3 regions of the Arthrobacter sp. KBS0702 genome follow, and region 2 is predicted to be linked to each of the others. Evidence: riboswitches for the same ligand, from Rfam matches in the RefSeq annotation. Region 2 holds a riboswitch; each other region holds the start of a gene.

Region 1 (7,226 bases), 370 kb from region 2:
AGGACGAAGCCGCCCGGATGGCGAAGAAATTCGCCGACCAGGAAGACTTCACCCTCGAGGACTTCCTCGCCCAGATGCAGCAGATCCGCAACATGGGCTCAATGAAGAAAATGCTCATGATGATGCCCGGCGCGCAGAATATCCGCCAGCAGCTGGAGCAGTTCGACGAGCGCGAGATCGACCGCGTCGAGGCGATCGTCCGGTCCATGACCCCGCACGAGCGCGTGGCCCCGAAGATCATCAACGGTTCCCGCAGGGCCCGCATCGCCCGCGGTTCCGGCGTGCACGTCTCCGAGGTCAACGGACTGCTGGAACGTTTTGCGCAGGCACAGAAGATGATGAAGAAGATGGCTGCCGGCGGTGGTATGCCCGGAATGCCGGGGATGCCCGGAATGGGTGGCGGCGGAGCCCGCAAGGGTGCCAAGAGCGCGCCGAAGAAGAAGGCCCGCTCCGGCAACCCTGCCAAGGCCGCACAGGAACTCAAGGACGCGGAGGCACGGCGTGCCGCCGGAGCCAAGGCCGTGCCCACCGGCGCAGCCTTCGGCCAGCCGGGCGGCGAGTTCGACCCGTCCCAGTTGAACCTGCCCAAGGGCTTCGACAAGTTCCTCGGCGGCAGCAAGTAGCGGAAGCCGCAGTGCCTCCGACAGGATGCCGGCGGTGAGGATGTCGTCGGCCCCGATGACGGGGCCGTGCCATAGGCTTAGGACATGTTCAAGCAGCGCGTAGTTTTCGTCCACGGTGCCGGCAGTTTTGGCGCCGCAGCGTGGCCGAAGCAGCATGGCATGGCCTTGAGCTACGACGCCCTGTTCCTGCGGCGGCACGGTTTCGACCGCGTGGCCGAACCGCTGGAAACGGACTTCGCGGCTGACGCCGGCATTGTCTTGCGGGCCCTGGCCGACGACGGCCGCGGCGAGGCCGGCGGGCACGTGGTGGCCCACTCGCAGGGCGCCATCGCGGCCATGATGGCCGCCGTCGAACGTCCCGACCTCGTGAAGTCGCTCTCCCTGGTGGAACCCGCCTGCTTCTCACTGACCGCCGAATTGCCGGCGACGGCGGCGCACCGGGCCCTCATGCAGCCGCTCTTCGACGTCCGGCACCAACTTGGCGATGAGGACTTCCACCGCGAGTTCGTGCGCCGGGTCTTTGCCGCCCACGCCCCGGTCCGCGGAACCGTTGGCGCACCCGCGGCCGACGACCGGCGGGAACAGCGCCGGCTCCGTTTGCAGGCCCCGCCGTGGGACGCCCCGCTGCAGATTGTCCCGGGCGTCCCCACCCTGGTCCTCACCGGCGGCTGGGAACCGCTGTACGAGGAAATCGCCGGTTACCTGAGGGAGACCGGGGCCCTGCACCGCACCGCCCCGGGAGGGCACCGGCCGCAGGATTCGAAGGAAGGCGACCGTGTCATCAGATCCTTCATCGCCGACGTCAACCGCAGCCGACACGCCCAGGCTTCTTAGGAATTTTGCCGGTCGGGCGCCCACCCGACGGGATGGGCGCCCGGCCTCGGCCTAGGGCTGTGCCTGGGCCTGTGCGCCCACGGTGGGTTCGGGCAGGTAGACCTTGCCGCCGGCTGCCAGGAATTCGTCACTCTTCTCCCGCATTCCGGCCGCCATCTGGGCCAACGCTGCCTGCGAATCCGCCGAACCGTATTCGTCCCGGATATCCTGGCTGATCCGCATGGAGCAGAACTTCGGCCCGCACATCGAGCAGAAATGGGCTGTCTTGGCGGGCTCCGCCGGCAGGGTCTCGTCGTGGAATGCCTCGGCGGTCACCGGGTCCAGGGAAAGCGCGAACTGGTCCCGCCAACGGAATTCAAACCGGGCCTTGGACAGGGCATCGTCACGTTCGTGCGCCCCGGGGTGACCCTTGGCGAGGTCGGCGGCATGCGCGGCGATCTTGTAGGTGATCACGCCGGTCTTCACGTCGTCCTTGTTCGGCAGCCCCAGATGCTCCTTCGGCGTGACGTAGCAGAGCATGGCGGTCCCGTAACGGGCGATCTCGGTGGCGCCAATGGCCGAGGTGATGTGGTCATAGCCCGGTGCGATGTCCGTGACCAGCGGCCCCAAGGTGTAGAAGGGCGCGCCCTTGCAGAGTTCCTGCTGGCGCTCCACGTTTTCCCGGACGAGGTGGAACGGCACATGACCCGGGCCTTCCACCATGACCTGGACATCGAAGTCCCAGGCCCGCTGCGTGAGCTCCGCCAAGGTGTCCAGTTCGGCAAACTGCGCGGCGTCGTTGGCGTCCGCCGTCGACCCCGGCCGCAGACCGTCGCCGAGAGAGAAGGCGACGTCGTAGCGGGCGAAAATTTCGCACAGCTCGTCGAAATGCGTGTAGAGAAAGTTCTCCTGATGGTGCGCAAGGCACCACCCGGCCATGATGGAACCGCCCCGGGACACGATGCCGGTGACCCGGTTGGCGGTCAGCGGGACGTACCGCAGCAGCACCCCGGCGTGGATAGTCATGTAGTCGACGCCCTGCTCACACTGTTCGATCACCGTGTCACGGAAGATCTCCCAGGTCAGGGCGTTTGCTTCGCCGTTGACCTTTTCCAGTGCCTGGTAAATCGGGACCGTGCCGATGGGTACGGGGGAATTGCGGATGATCCATTCGCGGGTCGTGTGGATGTCGTCCCCGGTCGAAAGGTCCATCACCGTGTCCGCACCCCACTGCGTCGCCCATTGGAGCTTGTCGACTTCTTCAGCGATGGAGCTGGTCACCGCGGAGTTGCCGATGTTCGCATTGATCTTGACCAGGAACGCCTTCCCGATGATCATCGGCTCGGACTCCGGGTGGTTGATGCTGCTCGGGATGATGGCCCGGCCCGCGGCCACTTCGCGGCGGACAAGCTCGGCGTCGCAGTTCTCTCGCAGCGCGACGAAGCGCATCTCGGGTGTCACGATGCCCTGTCTGGCGTAATGCATCTGGGTCACCGTCCGTCCTTCAACGGCCCGGCGCGGCTCCGGAGGTGCGCCCTGCCATTCCGCCGAGGCGGCACCCCGTCGAACCGCGGACTTCCCGTCGTCGAGCAGGGTCCGTTCCCGGCCGCTGTACGGTTCCGTGTCCCCGCGCCCGTTGATCCAGTCCCGGCGGAAGGGGGCCAGGCCCACCACCGGGTCGCTTCCCGGGCCGGCGGTGCGGTACACCCGGAACGGAGGATTCGCGACGCCGCCCGGGGAAGGCTCCAGGGCAATTTCGGTTATGGGGACGCGGATCCCGCTGTCTTCGACGTAGGCCAGGGCATGCGACTTCAGGGACTGCGTCACGGCCATTGCTGCGGCGTTCTGGCCGTTCTGGGCAGGGCTGTGCTGGGGATTTGATGTGCTCAAAGAAATACTCACTTCCTTCGCCGGCATTACCCGGACAGGTTCAACGGTCGCAGGCTGCGTCAGCCCGATCTCAGCCCCTGCAAGGGCACCCGTGTGGTCGTAGACGAAGCTACCACAGCCCGCCGGGACGCCGTCGAGGGATGCAGCAAGCCCCCGTGCTAGCGTGGCAGCGTGATTCAGAGCAGGGCCGTGCCCCGCATCAAGGCGGCGACGCCGGACGACCTCCGGAGCCTGCCGGCGCTCGAGGCGGCGGCCGATCGGCTGCTCCAGACGGCGCTCGGGTGCCAGCCGCTTCCCGCCGCCGAATCGCCGACGCCGGTTGGACTGGTTCTCTACCTCGTTGCCGGAACCCCTCCCGTGGGGTTCGCCCGTATCGATGAAGTCGACGGCCAGGCCCATCTGGAGCAGCTCTCGGTTCATCCGGATTTCGCTGGGCGGGGGCTAGGGCGATCCCTGATGGAGGCAGCCCTCGACGCGGCCCGCTGCCGGGGCTATGAATCCATGACTCTGTGCACGTTTGCCGACGTTCCGTTCAATGCGCCGTTTTACGCGAGCTGCGGTTTCCACGTGGTCCCCGAACCTTCAGGGGACCTGGCGGCCCTGCGTGCCCACGAGGCGCAATTGGGGCTGGATGCCCTGGGTCGGCGGACTGCCATGCGGATTAGGCTATAAGCCGTGAGCGGCATCATCGAGTTCAGCGGCCCAGTACTCACCGCGGCGGACCAGGAGCGGCACGGGCTGTGGGCCGTGGACGGCAGGCTTACCTTCGAGCCTCCCGCGGCTGCGCCGCACCGTGTGCTGAAGGGGTGGGTCATCCCCGGCCTCGTCGACGCCCACTGCCACATCGGGCTGGGCCCCGGCGGCGATGTCACGGAGGACGTTGCGGAGCAGCAGGCGCTGACCGACCGGGACGCGGGTACCCTGCTGGTCCGCGACGCCGGCGCCGTGCACGACACCCGTTGGCTGCAGCAGCGCAGGGAACTGCCGCGCCTCGTCCGCTCAGGCCGGCACATCGCGAGGACGCGCCGCTACCTGCGCGGCTTCGCCGTCGAAGTAGAACCCGAGGGCCTCGTGGAGGCTGTCCGCAAGCAGGCCCGGGCCGGGGACGGCTGGGTCAAGCTGGTGGGGGACTGGATCGACCGCGACGCCGGCGACCTCGCTGCGAGCTTCCCTGCCCGGGTCGTCAAGGACGCGGTCCGGGCCGCCCACGACGAAGGCGCCCGGGTTACGGCGCATTGCTTCGCGGAGGACACCCTGGACGACATGCTCGACGCCGGCATCGACTGCATCGAACACGGGACCGGGCTGCTTCCCCGGCACCTGCCCCGCTTCGTCGAGCAGGGCGTCCCGATTGTTCCCACGCTGATCAATATCGCCACCTTCCCGGACATCGCCGCCCAGGCCGAGGCAAAGTTCCCCCGCTACGCGGCCCACATGCTCGGGCTCTGGGAACGCCGCGCCGAGCGGATCCTCGAAGCGTACGAGGCCGGCGTGGCCATCTATGCGGGAACAGACGCCGGCAGCGTCATCAAGCACGGACGCATCGCGGATGAGGTGGAGGCGCTGCATGCCGCCGGACTCCCCGCCGGTGCCGCCCTCGACGCCGCAACCTGGGCCGCGCGGGACTGGCTCGGGGCCGACGCCATCGCGGAGGGTGCCAGTGCTGACGTGCTGCTTTGCCCCGAGGATCCCCGCAGGAACCTCGCCACCCTGCAAACGCCCATGGGCATCGTGCTGCGCGGCGAACTGATCCGCCACGCGGGTATCCCGCTTTAGGAATAAATTGAAGCTTCAAGTAATTTAAGTCTATGTAAAGGTCTCCGAAAGTCGGCGGCCACAGAACCACCGGAGCGTTTCGATGACCGCAGAAGCCAGCACCCAGGATCTCCTTCCTGCCGAACTCACCATGGGCACCGTGATGCTCAAGGTCGGCGACATGAAGCTCATGACGGACTACTACCAGCGCGCTCTCGGCCTCGACGTCGTTGCCGAGCAGGACGGGGGACTCTACCTCGGGCGCAAGGCAAAGCCTCTGGTCCACCTCGCCCCGGCCCCCGGGCTAAACCTGCCCTCCCGCGGGGAGGCCGGCCTCTTCCACACCGCCCTGCTGTTCGAGGACCAGCCCGCCCTGGCCGCCACCGTCGCCTCTGCCGCGCAGTACGAGCCGCAGTACTTCACCGGCAGCGCCGACCACCTTGTCAGCGAGGCCTTCTACTTCAACGACCCCGAGGGCAACGGCATCGAGCTCTACTGGGACCGGCCCCGCGAGGCCTGGGCCTGGGAGGGCAGGAACGTTGTCATGGATAGCCTTGCCCTGCCGCCGCAGCGCTACCTGCAGCAGCACCTCACCGAAGCGTCGCTTGCCGGGCAGCGGGAGGCGGACGCCGGCGTCGGGCACGTCCACCTGCAGGTCGGCGACGTGCAGTCCGCCCATGACTTCTACGTCGGCACGCTCGGCTTCGAGAAGACCGCAGGCTGGCATGGCCAGGCACTCTTCGTCTCCGCCGGCGGCTACCACCACCACATGGCCATGAACGTCTGGAACAGCCGCGGCGCCGGACCGCGCCGCGACACGCTGGGGCTCGGCGAGGTGCTGATCGAAGTGCCCTCCGGCGACGACGTCGCAGCCCTGGCAGACCGGCTCAAGACGGCCGGCGTCCAGTCCCACCACACCGGGGCCGAACTGCGCTTCGAGGATCCGTGGCGCAACCGGATCCGCGTCGCCGTCCGCTAGCCGGTCCGGACATGCTCGTTGCTGACTGCCTGCAACGAGCATGCCCATCGCTCGGCTCCACCAATGGGCATGTCCCTCCGTTCGGCGCTCCGCAGGATGAGCATGTCCATCCCCGGGTGCGGCCGATGAGTATGCCCATCCGGTGGGGCCGCTGCCGGGCATGCTCGTAATGTGCCGGCTTGGTCCGATGGGCATGTCCGGCGGGCGAACCCAGCAATGGACATAACCTGGTTATGTCCATTGCTCCACGTCAGCGAAGGGCATGCCCGTCCGTGGGCTCATGCGTGGAAGTACATGTCCATCCCTGGGTGCCAGCGATGGGCATGTCCATCCCTGGGTGCCAGCGATGGGCATGTCCGTCCGTGGGCTAGGGCCGGGAAGGGCATGTCCCGTTCCGGGTGGCCAGGCTCAAGCGGCTAGGCTGAAAGCGACGCCCAAACCGCGGCCCAGCGCCGCCGACCCTCATGAGGAGCACTTCCTTGGGATTTACTGAAATCTTCGTCGCCACCCATGACGCCGCCCTCAAGCGCGCGGCAGCCCTCGACGGCGGCGCCGCTGCCGCCCCCGGCGCCGTCCGCATTCCGGAGATCAGCGACTTCGAAGTGGAGCGGCTGGGCGACCTTGCCGGCGCCGCCGTGCACGCCAAGGGGGCCGACTATGAACTGGCCATGGTGGACGTGGCCAGCGACTCGCTCCTGGGCGCGCCGGCCGCCATGGTCCGGGCGCTGGCCGAGCTGCTCAGCTACGAGACGGAAGGCGAGGGCGACGTCCTGGCCGACGTCGCCGAGAGCTGGGCCGCCGAGGAGGATATGCCCTTCGGAGCCGAACAGGCTGCCATCTACGTCCGGCAGCTTGCCGAGCTTGCCGCCGGCATCGACCCCGCCACGAAGGCCGGACTCTACGTCTGGACGTCCTGACACCGGGGCCAACGGCGCCCAAACACACCGGCAGCGGGTGTCAAGTCGAAATCCGCGCGGTGATCTGGCACAATGAACAGGTACTCGATCTGCGTGGCCCCTCTCTCCGCGTCCGGATCCTGTCCTTTAGAACCCCCTAGTACGGCCCGCCCCACGGGTGCAGAACGCCGGGCTCGACCCCGTTTCAGAAACAGGAGTGACCACAAAAGTGGCCGTAAAGATTCGCCTTAAGCGCTTCGGTAAGATGCG
Region 2 (7,226 bases):
TAAATCACCGCGACGATCACGGCGAGATAGATCAGCAGGTCCTTCACGACGGCGATCAGGGCCGGCGCGCGCAGGCCGGAGGTGTAGGTATAGGCGGCCAGGACCACGAACGCGATGATGAGCGGCAGGTCGGTCAGCAGCACATTCTCTGCGCTGCCCAGACCGAGCACGGTGAGCACGGCCTTGATGCCCACCAGTTGCAGGGCAATGTAGGGCATGGTGGCTACGATGCCGGTGACAGCCACCGCAACCGTCAGCGCCCTGCTGCCATAGCGGCCGCCGACGAAGTCGGCTGGCGTGACAAAACCGTGCCGGTGCGAGACGGACCACAGCCTGCTCATCAGCAAGAACACGATCGGATAGAGCACGATTGTGTAGGGCACCGCAAAGAAGCCGCTCACGGCGCCGGTGGCCCACATCGCCGCCGGCACCGCCACGAACGTGTAAGCGGTGTAGAGGTCGCCTCCAAGCAGGAACCAGGTCACCCAGGTTCCGAAGCCCCGGCCGCCAAGGCCCCATTCGTCCAGGCTATGCAGCCCTGTCGTCTTTTCCCGCCGCCACCGCGCGGCAAAGAAACCCAGGACCGCCACCAGGAGGAAGAGGATGATCACAATGGTGAGTGCTACGCCGTTGACCGGCCGGTCCGGGGCCGCCAGCGGCACGCCGGCCCCGTTCACCGTTCCACCCCGTCGGCCAGGCGGCTGCGGACGGATTCGCGGCGACGCCGGTCTTCCTTCGTGACCAGCCAGTAGGAGATCCCCACCAGGGCTGCGGTGACCGGTATCCACGCCATCTGATACCAGTAGAAGAAGGGGATACCGCCCAACCGCGGTTCGTCGTACGAATACGCCGGCACATACAGGGGAACCACGATGGCTATAAGCAAAAGGATTCCGGAAATCACATAGGGACCCGGTCTGGCCGGTCCGCGCGTGGGCACTTCAGGACTGGACATGCACGCCTCCTCGTCGAGGCGGGCCCCCGGAGCGGGAAGGCTTCCCGGGACGTGCCGGCGGCCTGCAGACCTTGTTTCCGCGGTCTTATGCATCAGGATAGACACTGGAGTAATTCTTTGACAGTGCTCGATTACCCTGCATTGTCAGTCCCAGTGCTGTTTTCCGGATCGGCACAGGTATTCCCTACAGGAACTCGGCCCGGCCCTCCATGGCGGACGAGGCGAGGGCATGCTCTCGGCGCGGAATCCGGCCCGCCTTCCGGGCAAGCCTGCCCGCGATGACGGCGTGTTTGAACGCCTCCCCCATCAGCGCCGGGTCCTGGGCGCGGGTCACAGCCGTGGCGAGCAGCACGGCGTCGCAGCCCAGCTCCATCGCGAGCGCGGCATCGGAGGCTGTGCCGATGCCGGCGTCGAGGACCACCGGCACGGAAGCCCGGGAAACGATCAGTTCGATGTTGTGCGGGTTCAGGATGCCCAGTCCGGTGCCGATCGGGGCGCCCAGGGGCATGACGGCGGTCGCGCCTAGGTGTTCCAGCCGGAGGGCCAGTACGGGGTCATCGTTCGTGTAGGCGAAGACCTTGAAGCCGCGGGACACCAGCTGTTCGGTGGCCTCCACGAGTTCCACGGCGTCGGGCAGCAAGGTGTGCTCGTCGGCGATCACCTCGAGCTTCACCCAGTCCGTCTCAAGTGCTTCGCGGGCCAGTTCGGCCGTGAGGACGGCGTCCCGGGCGGTGAAGCAGCCGGCCGTGTTGGGCAGCACGCGGATATTCTGCTCCGCCAGCAGCTGGAACAGCGACCCGGTCTCCGCCGGCGAGTAGCGGCGCATGGCCACCGTGGTGAGTTCCGTGCCGGAGGCCACGAGCGCGGCACCGAGGCCGTGCAGGCTCGGCGCACCGCCGGTGCCCATAATGAGCCGCGAGCCCAGCTCCACCCCGTCCACCGTGAACGGGTCCATGCCGGTCTGCTGCAAAGGCTTCAGCGTTGTTTCTTCCATGGTGTTCATCCTCCCTGGACTGCCGTGACGAGTTCGACGTCGTCGCCCTCGGCGAGCGCCGTCGCGTGCCACTGGCTGCGCGGCACCACCTCGGCGTTGCGGGCGACGGCGACGCCGAGCTGCCGGCCGTCCGTGGCCTGCCCGTTGGCGGCCAGGCTCCGGCCGGTGACGACGCTGACCAGGGCGCTGACCGTGGCGCCGTCGGCGACGGCGTGCTGTTCCCCGTTGAGTTTGATGTTCATGCTGTTGTCCTGTCTTTCGGTGAAAAGTCCTGAGCCGCGGAATCCCGGGGGCCGGAAAAGCGGTCCGGGCGGAACCGGGCCCAGCGCGGGTCCGGCTGCCCGTCCAGCAGCGCCCGGCAGATCGCGGCGGCCGCCGGGGTCAGCAGGACACCGTGCCGGAAGAAGCCGGTGGCAATGATCAGTCCTTCGATGTCCTGCCCGCTTCCGGGGCGGGATGCGCGGCCCAGCAGCGGGGCGTTGTCCGGTGTTCCCGGCCGCGCCCGGGCGGTGGCCTCGAGCAGTTCCAGTTCGGCGACGGCGGGGAGCAGCTGCTGCGCGTCGCGCAGCAGCTGGTACACGCCACCGGCCGAGACGGCGCCAGGGTTCGAGGGTGCATCCTCGCGCTGGGTCGCCCCGATCACGACGGTGCCGTCCGCCCGCGGGACGATGTACACCGGAACCCCCCGGACCAGCCCCCGCACCGTGGAGCGCAAGAGCGGCCGGAGCCGTTCAGGCACCCGGAGCCGGAGGATGTCCCCGTAGACCGGCCGCAGCGGCAAGGCCAGTCCCTCGGGCAAACCCTGCAGGTCCGCCGCCCCGAGGCCGTTGGCCACAATGGTCTCCCCGGCCCGGAGCTCCCCGCCACCCTCGAGGACGACACCGGCGACGCGTCCGCCGTCCCAGAGCAGCCCGCCGGCGCGTCTGGCCACGGCCGTGAACCGGTCGTCCGCGGCCAGCAATGTACCGATCCTGGCCAGCAGCCGGCGCGGGTCAACCTGGTGGTCGGCGGGGATGCCGAAGGCGCAGGAGATGCCGGGGTTGAGCAAGGGCTCGCGGGTACGCGCCTCACGCACGGTCAACGGCTCCACGGCGAGCCCGCAGGCCTGCTGCACCTCCCGCAGGTCCGCGAGCGCCCGGCGGTCGGCCGCGTCCGCGCCGATTGCGAGGGTCGGCGTCGTGAGATACCCGGTGCCGCCCGCCTCCCCCGCGCCGCCGTCCAGGCCGGCGGCGAAGCCGGGCCACAGCCGTGCGGCTTCCAGCATGAGGGCCAGGAGCCCTTCTTCCTGGTAGTGCAGTTCGCTCACGGGCGCCAGCATGCCGGCGGCGGCCCAGCTGGCCCCGCTCCCGGGTGCGGGGTCGATCAGGGCCACCGAACGGCCCGAGCGGCGTGCCTCCCAGGCGATCCCGTGGCCGATCACCCCGCCGCCGATCACGGCGACGTCGTACCACTTCGCTGATGGGCCCGCCGGTGCGGCGGATGGTGAGACGGACAGGTCCATGGGCTTCCTTCCCTACGCCGGTACTAGCCGGATCAGGTCAAGCGGTCGGCTCTGACGCCCTCTCAGCCCTGCGGCCCGGTATCGGGCGGCGCGGGCTCCCGCGGTATTCGCCCAGTTTAGAGGAACTAGGCTTGGAACATGAGCCAAGATGTCCACACCACCGCCCGCCTGTACCTGTGCACCGATGCCCGGAAGGGCCGCGGCGACTTCGAGGATTTCGTCGACGCCGCCTTTGCCGGCGGGGTGGACATCATCCAGTTGCGGGACAAGTCGCTGGAGGCGGCCGAGGAGCTCGAACTGCTGGAGGTCCTGCACTCCGTGGCGCACCGGCACGGCCGGCTCTGGGCCGTGAACGACCGCGCCGACCTCGCCTCGCTGGCCGGGGCACCGGTCTTCCATATCGGCCAAAAAGACATTCCCTTCGCCGCGGCCCGGGAGTTCCTGGGCAAGGGCACCGTGATCGGGATGTCCACGCACACCCCGGAGCAGGTTGACGCCGCCATCGCCGCGGCCCCCGGCCGGAGCGGGCTGGACTACTTCTGTGTGGGGCCGGTCTGGGCCACCCCCACGAAGCCGGGCCGCGCCGCCGTCGGGCTGGACCTGGTGCGCTACGCCGCCGCGGCGATTGAACGGGCCGAGGCCGGGGACAGCGGCAGGGTCTCCGGGGTGGTGCCGTGGTTCGCGATCGGCGGCATCGACCTGTCCAACGTGGAGCAGGTGGTCGACGCCGGCGCCCACCGCATCGTGGTGGTCCGGGCGATTACCGAGGCCGACGATCCCGCCGGGGCAGCGCGGGCGCTGCTCGCCGCGCTCGACGCCGGGGCGGAAGCCAACGCCGGGGCCGCGTCCAACTAGCCCGCGAGCCCCAGCTGGGACATCCGGCGGGAGTGGGCGGCGGCGAGCTCGGCAGTCAGTTCGCGGACGAGCTCTCCGGCCCGTGCCTCGTCCACCCCGGCGAGGCCGCCGAGGAGCGCATGGTCCACGCTGACCCGCTGGGCCTGGGTGAGCGCCTCGCCCAGCAGCCGCCGCGCCCACAGGGCCAGCCGGGAAGCCAGCCGGGGATCATCGGCGAGCGCCGCCTTGAGCCGCTCGCCCAGCACTGCCGTCGCGCCCTCGGACGACTGGATCGTGCGGATCAGGCTTGCCGTGTCGGCGTCGACGTAGCCGGAAATGGACCGGTAGAAATCTGCCGAGACCGTGTCGATCACGTACGCCTTCATCAGCGATTCGTACCAGTCAGAAGGGCGGGTGCGCTCATGGAAATGGTCCACGGACGGCTGGAACGGCAGCATGGCTTCCTCCGCGTCGATGCCAAGCTCCGCCAGTTTCGCGCAGACCAGTTCGAAGTGCTGGAACTCGCTGACGGCAAGGCCGCCCAGCACCGCACGGTCGCGCAGCGTGGGCGAATACCGCGCGTCGGAGGAAAGCCGTTCGAAGGCCGAAAGTTCCCCGTAGGCCATCACGCCCAGCAGGTCCCGGAGAAAACGCGGGTCACGGACGGGGTCGGCCGGGGAAGTGCTCATGCTTCAAGACTAATAGCGGAAATCGGGCTAACCTGATTTTCGTGTCTCATCATCGCCTGACCCCGAGCGTGCGCCAGCAGCAGAACCAATTGGCCCAGGCGCTCAAAGCCCTGCGCACCACGCTGGAGCTGCCGGGTCCGTTCCCGGAAGACGTGCTCCGCGACGCCGAGGCGGCCGTGGCCAGCCATGAGCTGCCGCCACTGGACCTGACGCATGTGGAGTTCGTGACCATCGATCCTGCGTCCTCGACGGACCTGGACCAGGCGTTGTACATTGATCGCGCCGGCGAGGGGTACAAGGTCTTCTACGCGATCGCGGACGTCCCTTCCTTCGTCGCCCCCGGAAGTGCGCTCGACGCCGAAACGCGCCGCCGCGGCCAGACGTTCTACACCCCGGAGGGCCGCATTCCGCTGCACCCCGAGGTCATCAGCGAGGCGGCCGGCAGCCTGCTCGCGGGCCAGCTCTGCGCAGCCTTCGTCTGGGAGTTTGAGCTCGACGCCGCCGCCGAGGTGTCCTCCGTCATGGTGCGCCGGGCACAGGTCCGCAGCCGGGCCAAGCTCAGCTACCACGGCGTGCAGGCTGAACTCGACGGCGGTACCGCGGACCCCCTGCTGCAGTTGCTGAAGGAAGTCGGCAGCAAGCGGGTGGAACTGGAACGCCTGCGCGGCGGGGCCAGCCTGAACATGCCGGAGCAGGAAATCGAGCAGCTGCCCGACGGCGGCTACCGGATTGTCGCTGCCCCGCCACTGCCGGTGGAGGACTGGAACGCCCAGATCTCGCTGATGACCGGCATGGCCGCCGCGGAGCTGATGCTCCGGGGCAAGGTGGGCATCCTGCGCACCATGCCCGCACCGGACGAGCGTTCGCTGCGGCATTTCCGGCGCCAGACCGGCGCCCTCGGCAAACCCTGGGACGGGCAGGTCAGCTACGGGGAATACCTGCGCACCCTGGACCCCACTGACCCCCGCCAGCTGGCGATTGTCCACTCGGCCGGCATGCTCTTCCGCGGTGCCGGTTATACCCCTTTCGACGGCCAGGTCCCGGAGGACGCGATCCAGTCGGCCATCGGCGCGGCGTATGCCCACTCCACCGCCCCGCTGCGGCGCCTGATCGACCGCTTCGTCCTCGTCATCTGCGAGGCGCTGTCCAACGGCGCAGAGGTTCCCGGCTGGGCCCGCGAGGCGCTCCCCTCGCTGCCGGCCATCATGGCAGCCTCGGACCAGCTTGCCGCCAAGCTGGAACGGTTGTCGCTGGACACGGTGGAAGCCGCTCTGCTGATCAACCACATCGGGCAGGAGTTTGATGCCGTCGTGATTTCCGGCTCAAAGCCGGCCAAGAACGGCACGGCGGGGTCAGACGGCAACGGGAACGGCACCAGCAACGGCAAGGCAAACGCAACCGGGAAGGGGAACGGCAACGGGAACGGCCCGTCCGGGATCGTGCAGATCGCCGAGCCCGCGGTGACGGCCCGCTGCCCCGGTGAACTCGAATCCGGCACCCAGGTCCGGGTGCGCGTTGTGTCCTCGGACATCGCTAAGCGGGAAGTCCGGCTGGAGCTCGTCGGCTGATTCTTCGGCGACGGTTCGGTCCCGGCTCCGCGCCTGCGGGGCACACAGCCGCGCCGCACCGCGGGCCCCCGTCGAGGTTCGCAACGGCGAACGGCTAGACTGGAAGGGTAGTAATGGATGCCCGGTCGTTGATTTCCATGTTTTTCGAATTCAACAAGCCCGCCCCTACGCGATCTTGAGTAACACCCGCTGGTCCCAGTGCCAGCATTCAGATAGCCCGCGATCGGCTTCCACTGGACTTGCCTGCGCATCTGAGCGTGCTCCGGAACGGCCAAGCGCCGGCCCCGTTGAGCAAGCAGCGCAGCCCAAATGAATAAGGAAACTCCCCTGTGAGTGAATTGCACACGCACCAGCTTCTGACCGACGAATCCGGCACGGAATCGATTGAGCCGGAAGAGACCATCATCTCGGACGAAAAGCCGCACGAAATCGCGGAAAAGTCCTTCGCCGACTACAATGTCCGCGCCGACATTGTTGAATCCCTCGCCGACGCGGGCATCACGCACCCGTTCCCGATCCAGGCCATGACACTGCCCGTCGCCCTGGCCGGCCACGACATCATCGGCCAGGCCAAGACCGGCACCGGCAAGACCCTCGGCTTCGGGATCCCGGCCCTGCAGCGCGTCGTCGGCCGCGACGACGCCGGTTACGCCGCGCTTCCGGCTGCGGGAGCCCCGCAGGCCCT
Region 3 (7,226 bases), 820 kb from region 2:
GACCGCCGCCGCGTCCGGCGTCGCGCCGCTGCTGCTCGGCGGGCAGGTCTTCCAAAGCGCCGTCATCGAACTGTGGCTTCCGGTCTTTGGTGACATCAAATTCGTCACCTCCACAATCTTCGACATCGGCGTCTACACCGTCGTCATCGGCCTGGCCCTGGACGTGCTGCGCAGCCTGGGCGCGGAAATCGACGAGCATTTCGAGGAACAGCCGGGGGAACAGCCCGCCGAACGCTCCGCGGAACCGTCCGACGGCGTCCCGGCAGAAACCACCGCCAAGGGGAGATCATGAGCGTCAACCTGACCCTGCTCACGGTGATGGGAGCGCTGTATGCCTGCGGCATCTACCTGCTGCTGGAACGGAGCCTCACCCGGGTCCTGCTCGGCCTCATGGTGCTGGCAAACGCCACCAACCTGCTGATCCTCGCCACCGGCGGCTACGCGGGGCTCGCCCCGCTGTTCAGCAAGGACACGCCCGCCGGGGACTACAGCGACCCGCTCCCACAGGCGCTGATCCTGACCTCGATCGTGATCTCCTTTGCGGTCACGGCCTTTATGCTGGGCATCATTTACCGCACCTGGGTGCTGGCCCGCCAGGACGAAATCCAAGACGACGCCGAGGACCGCCGCGTGGCCGAAACACCCAGCTTCGATGCCGAGGACGACGCCGTCGTCCCGGCCGAAACCTCCGAGTTCCCGCTCCTGTCGGCCTCCGGCGGCGACGAGGTCGTGCAGGCCGGCGCCCGCCGGATGCCGGCCGCGGACGCCGCCGCCGAGGAACAGCCAGGATCCCAAAACATCGCCCGCGGCACGGAAGGAGGGACCAAGTGAACATCGCCAGCTTCGCCCCGCTCGCCGTCGTCATCCCCATCCTTGGGGCCGCCCTGACCTTTTTGCTGATCCGTCATTCCAGGGCGCAACGGACCGTGAGCATCGCGCTGCTGTCGCTGACCCTGCTGCTGGAATGCTGGCTGCTGGCCTCCGTCTGGGAGGGCGGCACGGCGGCCGTGAATATCGGCGGCTGGCTGCCGCCCTGGGGCATCGTGATGGTGGTGGACCAGTTCTCCTCGCTCATGCTGGTGGTGTCCTCGGCGGTCAGCCTCGCCGTGCTGGTCTACGCCACCGGCCAGGGCATGGCCGACGGCGACAGCGACGCCCCCGTGTCGATCTTCCACCCCACCTACCTGATCCTCGTCGCGGGCGTCTCCAACGCCTTCCTCTCCGGCGATCTTTTCAACCTCTACGTGGGCTTTGAGATCCTGCTGACCGCCAGCTACGTGCTGATGACCCTGGGCGGGACGGGCCCGAGGGTCCGTGCCGGTGTGACCTACGTGGTGGTCTCGGTGGTGTCCTCGGTGCTCTTCCTGATCGCGATCGCCATGATCTACGGCGCCACCGGGACCATCAACATGGCGGACCTCGCCATCAAGCTGGCCGACCTGGACCAGGGCACGCGAAACCTCCTGCACGTCCTGCTGCTCGTGGCGTTCGGCATCAAGGCGGCCGTGTTCCCGCTGAGTTTCTGGCTGCCGGACTCGTATCCGACGGCGCCGGCCCCGGTCACCGCCGTGTTCGCCGGCCTGCTCACCAAGGTGGGCGTCTATGCGATGGTCCGCACCGAGACCCTGCTCTTCCCCGGGGACACCTTCAATACCCCGCTGATGGTCGCGGCGCTGCTGACCATGGTGGTGGGAATCCTCGGTGCCCTGGCTCAGAGCGACATCAAGCGGCTCCTCTCCTTCACGCTGGTCAGCCACATCGGCTATATGGTGTTCGGCCTGGCGATGTCCTCCGTCGCCGGACTCGGGGCCGCGGTGTTCTACGTGGCGCACCACATCACCATCCAGACCAGCCTGTTCCTCGTGACCGGCCTGATCGAGCGTCGTGCCGGGAGTTCCTCGGTGGACCGGATCGCAGGGCTCGCCAAGCTCTCGCCGCTGCTGGCCGTGCTGTTCTTCGTGCCGGCCATGAACCTGGCCGGCATCCCGCCGCTCTCCGGGTTCCTTGGCAAGCTTGGCCTGCTGCAGGCCGGCGTCGCCCTGGGGACCCCGCTGGCCTACGCCCTGGTGGCAGGCGGTGTGCTGACCAGCCTGCTGACCCTGCTGGCCATCGCCAGGGTCTGGAACCGTGCGTTCTGGCGCAAGCCCGAGGACGCCGAACACCCGGACCCCGTGCTGCTCGCCGGCCCCGGCAGCCAGGCCACAGGTGACCGCGCCGGCCAGCAGAACGTGACCCTGCTGCCGCGCACCATGGTGGGTTCCACCCTGGCCCTGGTGCTGTTCGGGGTGGCGCTGACGGTCTTTGCAGGGCCGCTGTTCAGGGTGGCCGGGCAGTCGGCCTCGGAGATGCTGGACCGGTCCTCCTACATCCAGGCCGTGCTGGGGGACGAAGCCCCGGTTCCGGTCATCGCGCAGATGCCGCGGCAGGAGGGGCCGAAATGACGCGAAAGAGAATCTCGCTGCGCCAGGAACTGCCGCTGCTGGTCTGGCTCGTCATCGTCTGGGGCGCCCTCTGGCAGGACTTCAGCGCGGGCAACCTGCTCTTCGGCGCCCTGATCGCCGTGGTGGTGGCGCGGCTCTTTTACCTGCCGCCGGTGGAGCTGGGCGGTCGATTCAACGTGCTGCGCGCCGTACCGTTCGCCGTGGTTTTCCTGGGCAAAGTCGTGGCGGCCAGTTTCCAGGTCCTGTTCCTGGCCCTGGTCAAGGGGCCGCGGGTGATCAGCGCCGTCGTCGCCGTCCCGCTCCGGAGCCACTCCGACCTGCTGGTGACCGCCACCGGGCACGTCATCTCGCTGATCCCGGGGTCGCTGGTGGTGGAGGTGGACAGGTCCACGTCCACGCTCTACATCCACGGCATTAACGTCCGCGACGCCGAGGACGCCGCCAAGCTCCGCAAGGAGGTCCGCGACACCGAGGCCGGACTGATCCGGATCATGGGCACCCCGGCCGAATTGACCGCCCTGAAACAGGAGGTGGGCGCATGATGCCCCTGGTCCTGGCCGTCACCGCCGTCGTGCTGTCGCTCGCCGCGGGCGGCGCGATCATCCGCATCGCGCGCGGGCCCTCGCTGCTGGACCGTGTGCTCGCAGCCGACGTGCTGCTCGCCATCTTGGGCGCGGCGCTGTGCATTGACATGGCAGTCAACCGGCACCTGAACAACCTGATGCTCCTGGTGTCCATCTCCATCATCGGCTTTGTGGGCTCGGTGACGGTGGCCCGTTTTGTGGCAGACCGGAGGAAGCAGCCCAATGAATCCTGAGACGTTCTCCGCCGACGCCGTGATCGATACCGTCTCGGCTGTGTTCATGGTGCTGGGGGCGCTGATGTCCCTCGGCGCGGCCATAGGCCTGCTGCGCTTCCCCGACCTGATGAGCCGGATGCACGCCGCGACCAAACCTCAGGTCCTGGGGTTGTTCCTGCTGCTCTGCGCCGTGGGGCTGCAACTGCGCACCTGGTGGGTGTGGCCGGTGCTGGTGGTGGCGTGGATTTTCCAACTGCTCACCGTGCCGGTCTCGGCCCACATGGTGGGCCGGGCCGGCTACCGCACCAAACACCTCCACCCCGAACTGCTCAGCGCAGACGAGCTGGAGGCCGTGGTGCAGCAGGCGGCCGGCAAAAGCGGATTTACCGACGACGACGTCGAGTGACGGATTGCCCTGGGCGGTTTGCCCCGTGCGAGGCGGCTTAGACGATGTCCTGGGTTTTGGCGAAGCGGGTGATCGCGCGCTGCGTGCCGCGGTTGGCGAGGACCTGGATGATGGCGCTGACCGAGGCCGAAATCAGGGCGAAGGTCAGGGCCTGGCGCAGCGTGGTGGGGACGTCGTCGTCGTGGCCCTTGGGCGGCTTATTGCCGGTGGTCTTTTCCCAGACGGTGTCGACCACCTTGGTGCCGACGAAACCGGCGACGAGGCTGATGCCGGTGCCAAGCAGTTTGATGAAGATGTTCATACGTCGTACTCCTTGCGGGAGGGAACAGGGCTTCCCCTAGCCTAGCGTCCCTGCCGTGGTGTCCGAACGGTTGAGGATTTCGGTCAGGGCCTCGACCACCAGCTGGTGGTCGGCCTTCTGCGGCAGCCCCGAAACCGTGACCGTGCCGACAGCCCCCGTCCCGCGCAGGTAGATCGGAAAGGAGCCGCCGTGGGCGGCAAATTCCTGCTGGTCGAACCAGGCGTTGTCCTCGATCCTCCGCCCGGCGGCCCTGGCCCGGAGGCCCACCAGCAGCGACGGGACTTCGTACCGGGAGGCCGTGCGCTGCTTCGCCCTGATCCAGCGCTCGTTGTCCGGCGTGGCGCCTTCGAGCGCCGCGTGGAAAAGTACCTGCTCACCCTTGGTGATGTCGATGGCGATGGGGTGGTTGCGTCGCCGGCCGAGTTCCACCAGCAGGAACCCGAGCTCCAGGGCGTCGTCCTTGCTGAAGGAGCGGAACTGCAGTTCGTCGATTTCCGTCAGGATCCGGCCGATGAGCGCGGCCAGGGACCCGGGCGGCTGCGGTTCCGCGGAGTCCGGGTCGTAGTCGGGGGAAGGAACGGGGGCCTCGCTCATGGGATTCAGCTTCCGTTAGGTGGGTGCCGCTGCGCAACCCCAGCTGCGAGTCACTTGGGCTCCGGCGGGTGTAAACTGGCCCAGCCCACAAGGGTGATTTTAATACGACAGGGGAGCGCCGCCGTCGGCATCACTGGAGCAATCCGGTGAACCGTAAGTGGGCGCTGAGAGTGCGGACAGCCGCAGACCCTCGAACCTGATCCGGTTAGTACCGGCGCAAGGGAGTCGAGTTCTCGGGGTGCCCGGCATCCGTGGCGAAAGCCGCGTGCAGCCGGAACGCCCTCCCCTCCTGTACCTCAGGAGGACGATATGACTGATATTTCTGCAAAGCAAACACTGGCCGCCGGCAAATACAGCTGGCGCGTGGTCGACATTGTGCTGGCCGCGTTGATCGCTGTTGCCGGCGGCGTGATTTTCTGGGCCTGGGACCAGGGCGCCAACCTCGTGACGGCCCCGCTGACCGCGGTCTACCCGCCGCTGACCGGGCTCTACGCCGGAGGCTGGATGCTCCCGGCAATCCTGGGCATGCTCGTCGTCCGCAAACCGGGCGCTGCGCTGTTCTGCGAAGCGGTGGCCGCCACCGGCGAGCTGATCATGGGCTCGCAGTACGGCACCACAGTGTTGATCTCCGGAATCCTGCAGGGTCTCGGCGCCGAACTCATCTTCGCCGCCTTCCTCTACAAGAAGTTCAACCTGCCGGTGTCCCTGCTGGCCGGCGCCGGCGCGGGCCTGTTCTGCGGCCTGAACGACTCCTTCCTGCCCTGGGGCTGGAACATCGCCTACGAACCCGGTGACAAGCTCGCCTACATCGTCTTCTGCGCCATCTCCGGAGCCGTGATTGCCGGCGGACTGTCCTGGCTGGCCACCCGCGGGCTCGCCAAGACCGGCGTGCTGGCCTCGTTCGCGTCCCGCAAGGCGGCATCGGAACCCGTCTTCTCCTGATGCCCGCAGACTACGCCGTCCACCCGGCCGCGGTCACCGCCCGCGGCTGGGGCTGGCGGCACGCCGGCCGGCGCCGACCCGCCGTCAGCGGACTGGACCTGGACATCAGCCCGGGCGAGCGTGTCCTGCTGCTGGGCCCCTCCGGGGCCGGCAAGTCCACGCTGCTGCACGCTCTGGCCGGGGTGCTGGGGGACAGCACCGCCGACACCTCCGCCGCCGGCCCTTCCGGGGCTGGCTCCCCCGACGCCGAGGACTCCGACGAGACCGGCAGCCTGCTGATCGACGGGGCCCCGCCGAGGGCACGGCGCGGCCGGGCGGGGCTCATGCAGCAGGACCCGGAAACCCAGGTGGTGCTCTCGCGCCTGGGCGACGACGTCGCCTTCGGGGCCGAGAACCTCGCCGTTCCGCCGGCGGAGATTTGGCGGCGGGTGGCGGAAGCGCTTGACGACGTCGGGCTGGGGCGGCTGCCGCTGGACCATCCGACGTCGGCGCTCTCCGGCGGGCAGAAGCAGCGGCTGGCGCTCGCCGGCATCCTTGCGATGCGGCCGGGCCTGCTGCTGCTGGACGAACCCACCGCAAACCTCGACCCGGCCGGCGTCCTGGAGGTCCGCGACGCCGTGGGGCGCTGCCTGGACAAGACCGGGGCCACGCTGGTGGTGGTGGAGCACCGCGTCGCCGTCTGGAAAGACCTCGTGGACCGGATCGTCGTGCTGCAGCCGGGGTCCGCCGGGGACTCCGCCGTGCTCCTGGACGGCCCGCCGGACCAGGTCCTGGAGCAGGCGCGGGACATGCTCATCGCCGCCGGCGTCTGGGTGCCCGGCCATGTGCCGGCCGCGCGGGCGCGCACCGCGGACACCGGCGCGGGCGGAGTTGCCGCGGCGGGTCAAGGGCCCGCCCAGCTGCTGCTGGCCGCCGAGGGGCTGGCCGTCTCCCGCCAACGCCCGCGCCGCACCGGCCTGCTGGCGGGCTTCCGGACTGTCCCGCCGGTACCGGTGCAGTCCGGGATTACGGCCCAGGTCAGGGCCGGGCAGGCGCTGACCATCACCGGCCCCAACGGCTGCGGAAAGTCAACCTTCGCCCTGACCCTGGCCGGGCTGCTGGCGCCGGTTGCGGGGGCCGTGTCCGCCACCACCGAGCTGAGCGCCGGCGCCGGCATCGATCCGTACAAGTGGAAGGCCCAGCAGTTGATCGCCAGGATCGGCACGGTGTTCCAGGAACCCGAGCACCAGTTCGTCACCGGTCGGGTGCTGGACGAACTGATGTTCGGCCCCCGCCATCTGGGCCGGGGCGAAGAGCGGGTGGACGAACTGCTGGAGCGCCTGCGGCTGCGCGACCTCGTGGACGCCAATCCCTACACACTCTCCGGCGGCGAAAAACGGCGGCTCTCGGTGGCCACCGTGCTCGCCGCCCACCCGCAGGTGCTGGTGTTGGACGAACCCACCTTCGGCCAGGACGCCAACACCTGGGCTGAGCTGGCTTCCTTCCTCTCCGAGCTGCTCGACGCCGGCACCGCCGTCGTCTCGGTGACCCATGACGCGGAATTCAGCCAGGTCCTCGGCGGCACCGAGCTCACCCTCGGCGCCCCGCAACCCGGGCTGCCCGGTCTGCCCGGCCGGACGACGCCGGGGGTGGCGGCGCCGTGAGGGACACCCTGACACTGCGTGGCAACAAAGCCCTGCTGACCCGCGCCAACCCGCTGGCCAAGTTCTCCGGCGTCCTGTTCATCACCGTGGCGCTGGCGCT

Evidence for each region. A riboswitch is a leader RNA that binds a small molecule or an ion and turns the genes downstream of it on or off. The one in region 2 is predicted to bind thiamine pyrophosphate.
Region 1: another riboswitch for thiamine pyrophosphate. It lies ahead of thiC (phosphomethylpyrimidine synthase ThiC); the one in region 2 lies ahead of thiO (glycine oxidase ThiO).
Region 3: another riboswitch for thiamine pyrophosphate. It lies ahead of FFF93_RS15670 (ECF transporter S component); the one in region 2 lies ahead of thiO (glycine oxidase ThiO).

The regions. Positions count from the first base shown of each region.
Region 1 covers NZ_CP042172.1:2,204,259-2,211,484, reverse strand. Annotated here, with positions in the region: gene ffh (signal recognition particle protein) at 1-623, shown strand, start outside; gene FFF93_RS10175 (alpha/beta fold hydrolase) at 708-1,457, shown strand; gene thiC (phosphomethylpyrimidine synthase ThiC) at 1,509-3,326, opposite strand; TPP riboswitch at 3,322-3,429, opposite strand; gene FFF93_RS10165 (GNAT family N-acetyltransferase) at 3,498-3,998, shown strand; gene FFF93_RS10160 (amidohydrolase family protein) at 4,002-5,102, shown strand; gene FFF93_RS10155 (VOC family protein) at 5,185-6,060, shown strand; gene FFF93_RS10150 (hypothetical protein) at 6,540-6,977, shown strand; gene rpsP (30S ribosomal protein S16) at 7,186-7,226, shown strand, end outside.
Region 2 covers NZ_CP042172.1:2,571,935-2,579,160, forward strand. Annotated here, with positions in the region: gene mctP (monocarboxylate uptake permease MctP) at 1-677, opposite strand, end outside; gene FFF93_RS11775 (DUF3311 domain-containing protein) at 674-955, opposite strand; gene FFF93_RS11780 (thiazole synthase) at 1,140-1,949, opposite strand; gene thiS (sulfur carrier protein ThiS) at 1,955-2,191, opposite strand; gene thiO (glycine oxidase ThiO) at 2,188-3,450, opposite strand; TPP riboswitch at 3,442-3,562, opposite strand; gene thiE (thiamine phosphate synthase) at 3,589-4,305, shown strand; gene FFF93_RS11800 (ferritin-like fold-containing protein) at 4,302-4,973, opposite strand; gene FFF93_RS11805 (RNB domain-containing ribonuclease) at 5,015-6,541, shown strand; gene FFF93_RS11810 (DEAD/DEAH box helicase) at 6,871-7,226, shown strand, end outside.
Region 3 covers NZ_CP042172.1:3,388,887-3,396,112, reverse strand. Annotated here, with positions in the region: gene FFF93_RS15710 (Na+/H+ antiporter subunit A) at 1-292, shown strand, start outside; gene FFF93_RS15705 (Na(+)/H(+) antiporter subunit C) at 289-831, shown strand; gene FFF93_RS15700 (Na+/H+ antiporter subunit D) at 828-2,441, shown strand; gene FFF93_RS15695 (Na+/H+ antiporter subunit E) at 2,438-2,983, shown strand; gene FFF93_RS15690 (monovalent cation/H+ antiporter complex subunit F) at 2,980-3,258, shown strand; gene mnhG (monovalent cation/H(+) antiporter subunit G) at 3,248-3,646, shown strand; gene FFF93_RS15680 (DUF4235 domain-containing protein) at 3,684-3,947, opposite strand; gene FFF93_RS15675 (heme-degrading domain-containing protein) at 3,984-4,541, opposite strand; TPP riboswitch at 4,641-4,782, shown strand; gene FFF93_RS15670 (ECF transporter S component) at 4,851-5,483, shown strand; gene FFF93_RS15665 (ABC transporter ATP-binding protein) at 5,483-7,126, shown strand; gene FFF93_RS15660 (energy-coupling factor transporter transmembrane protein EcfT) at 7,123-7,226, shown strand, end outside.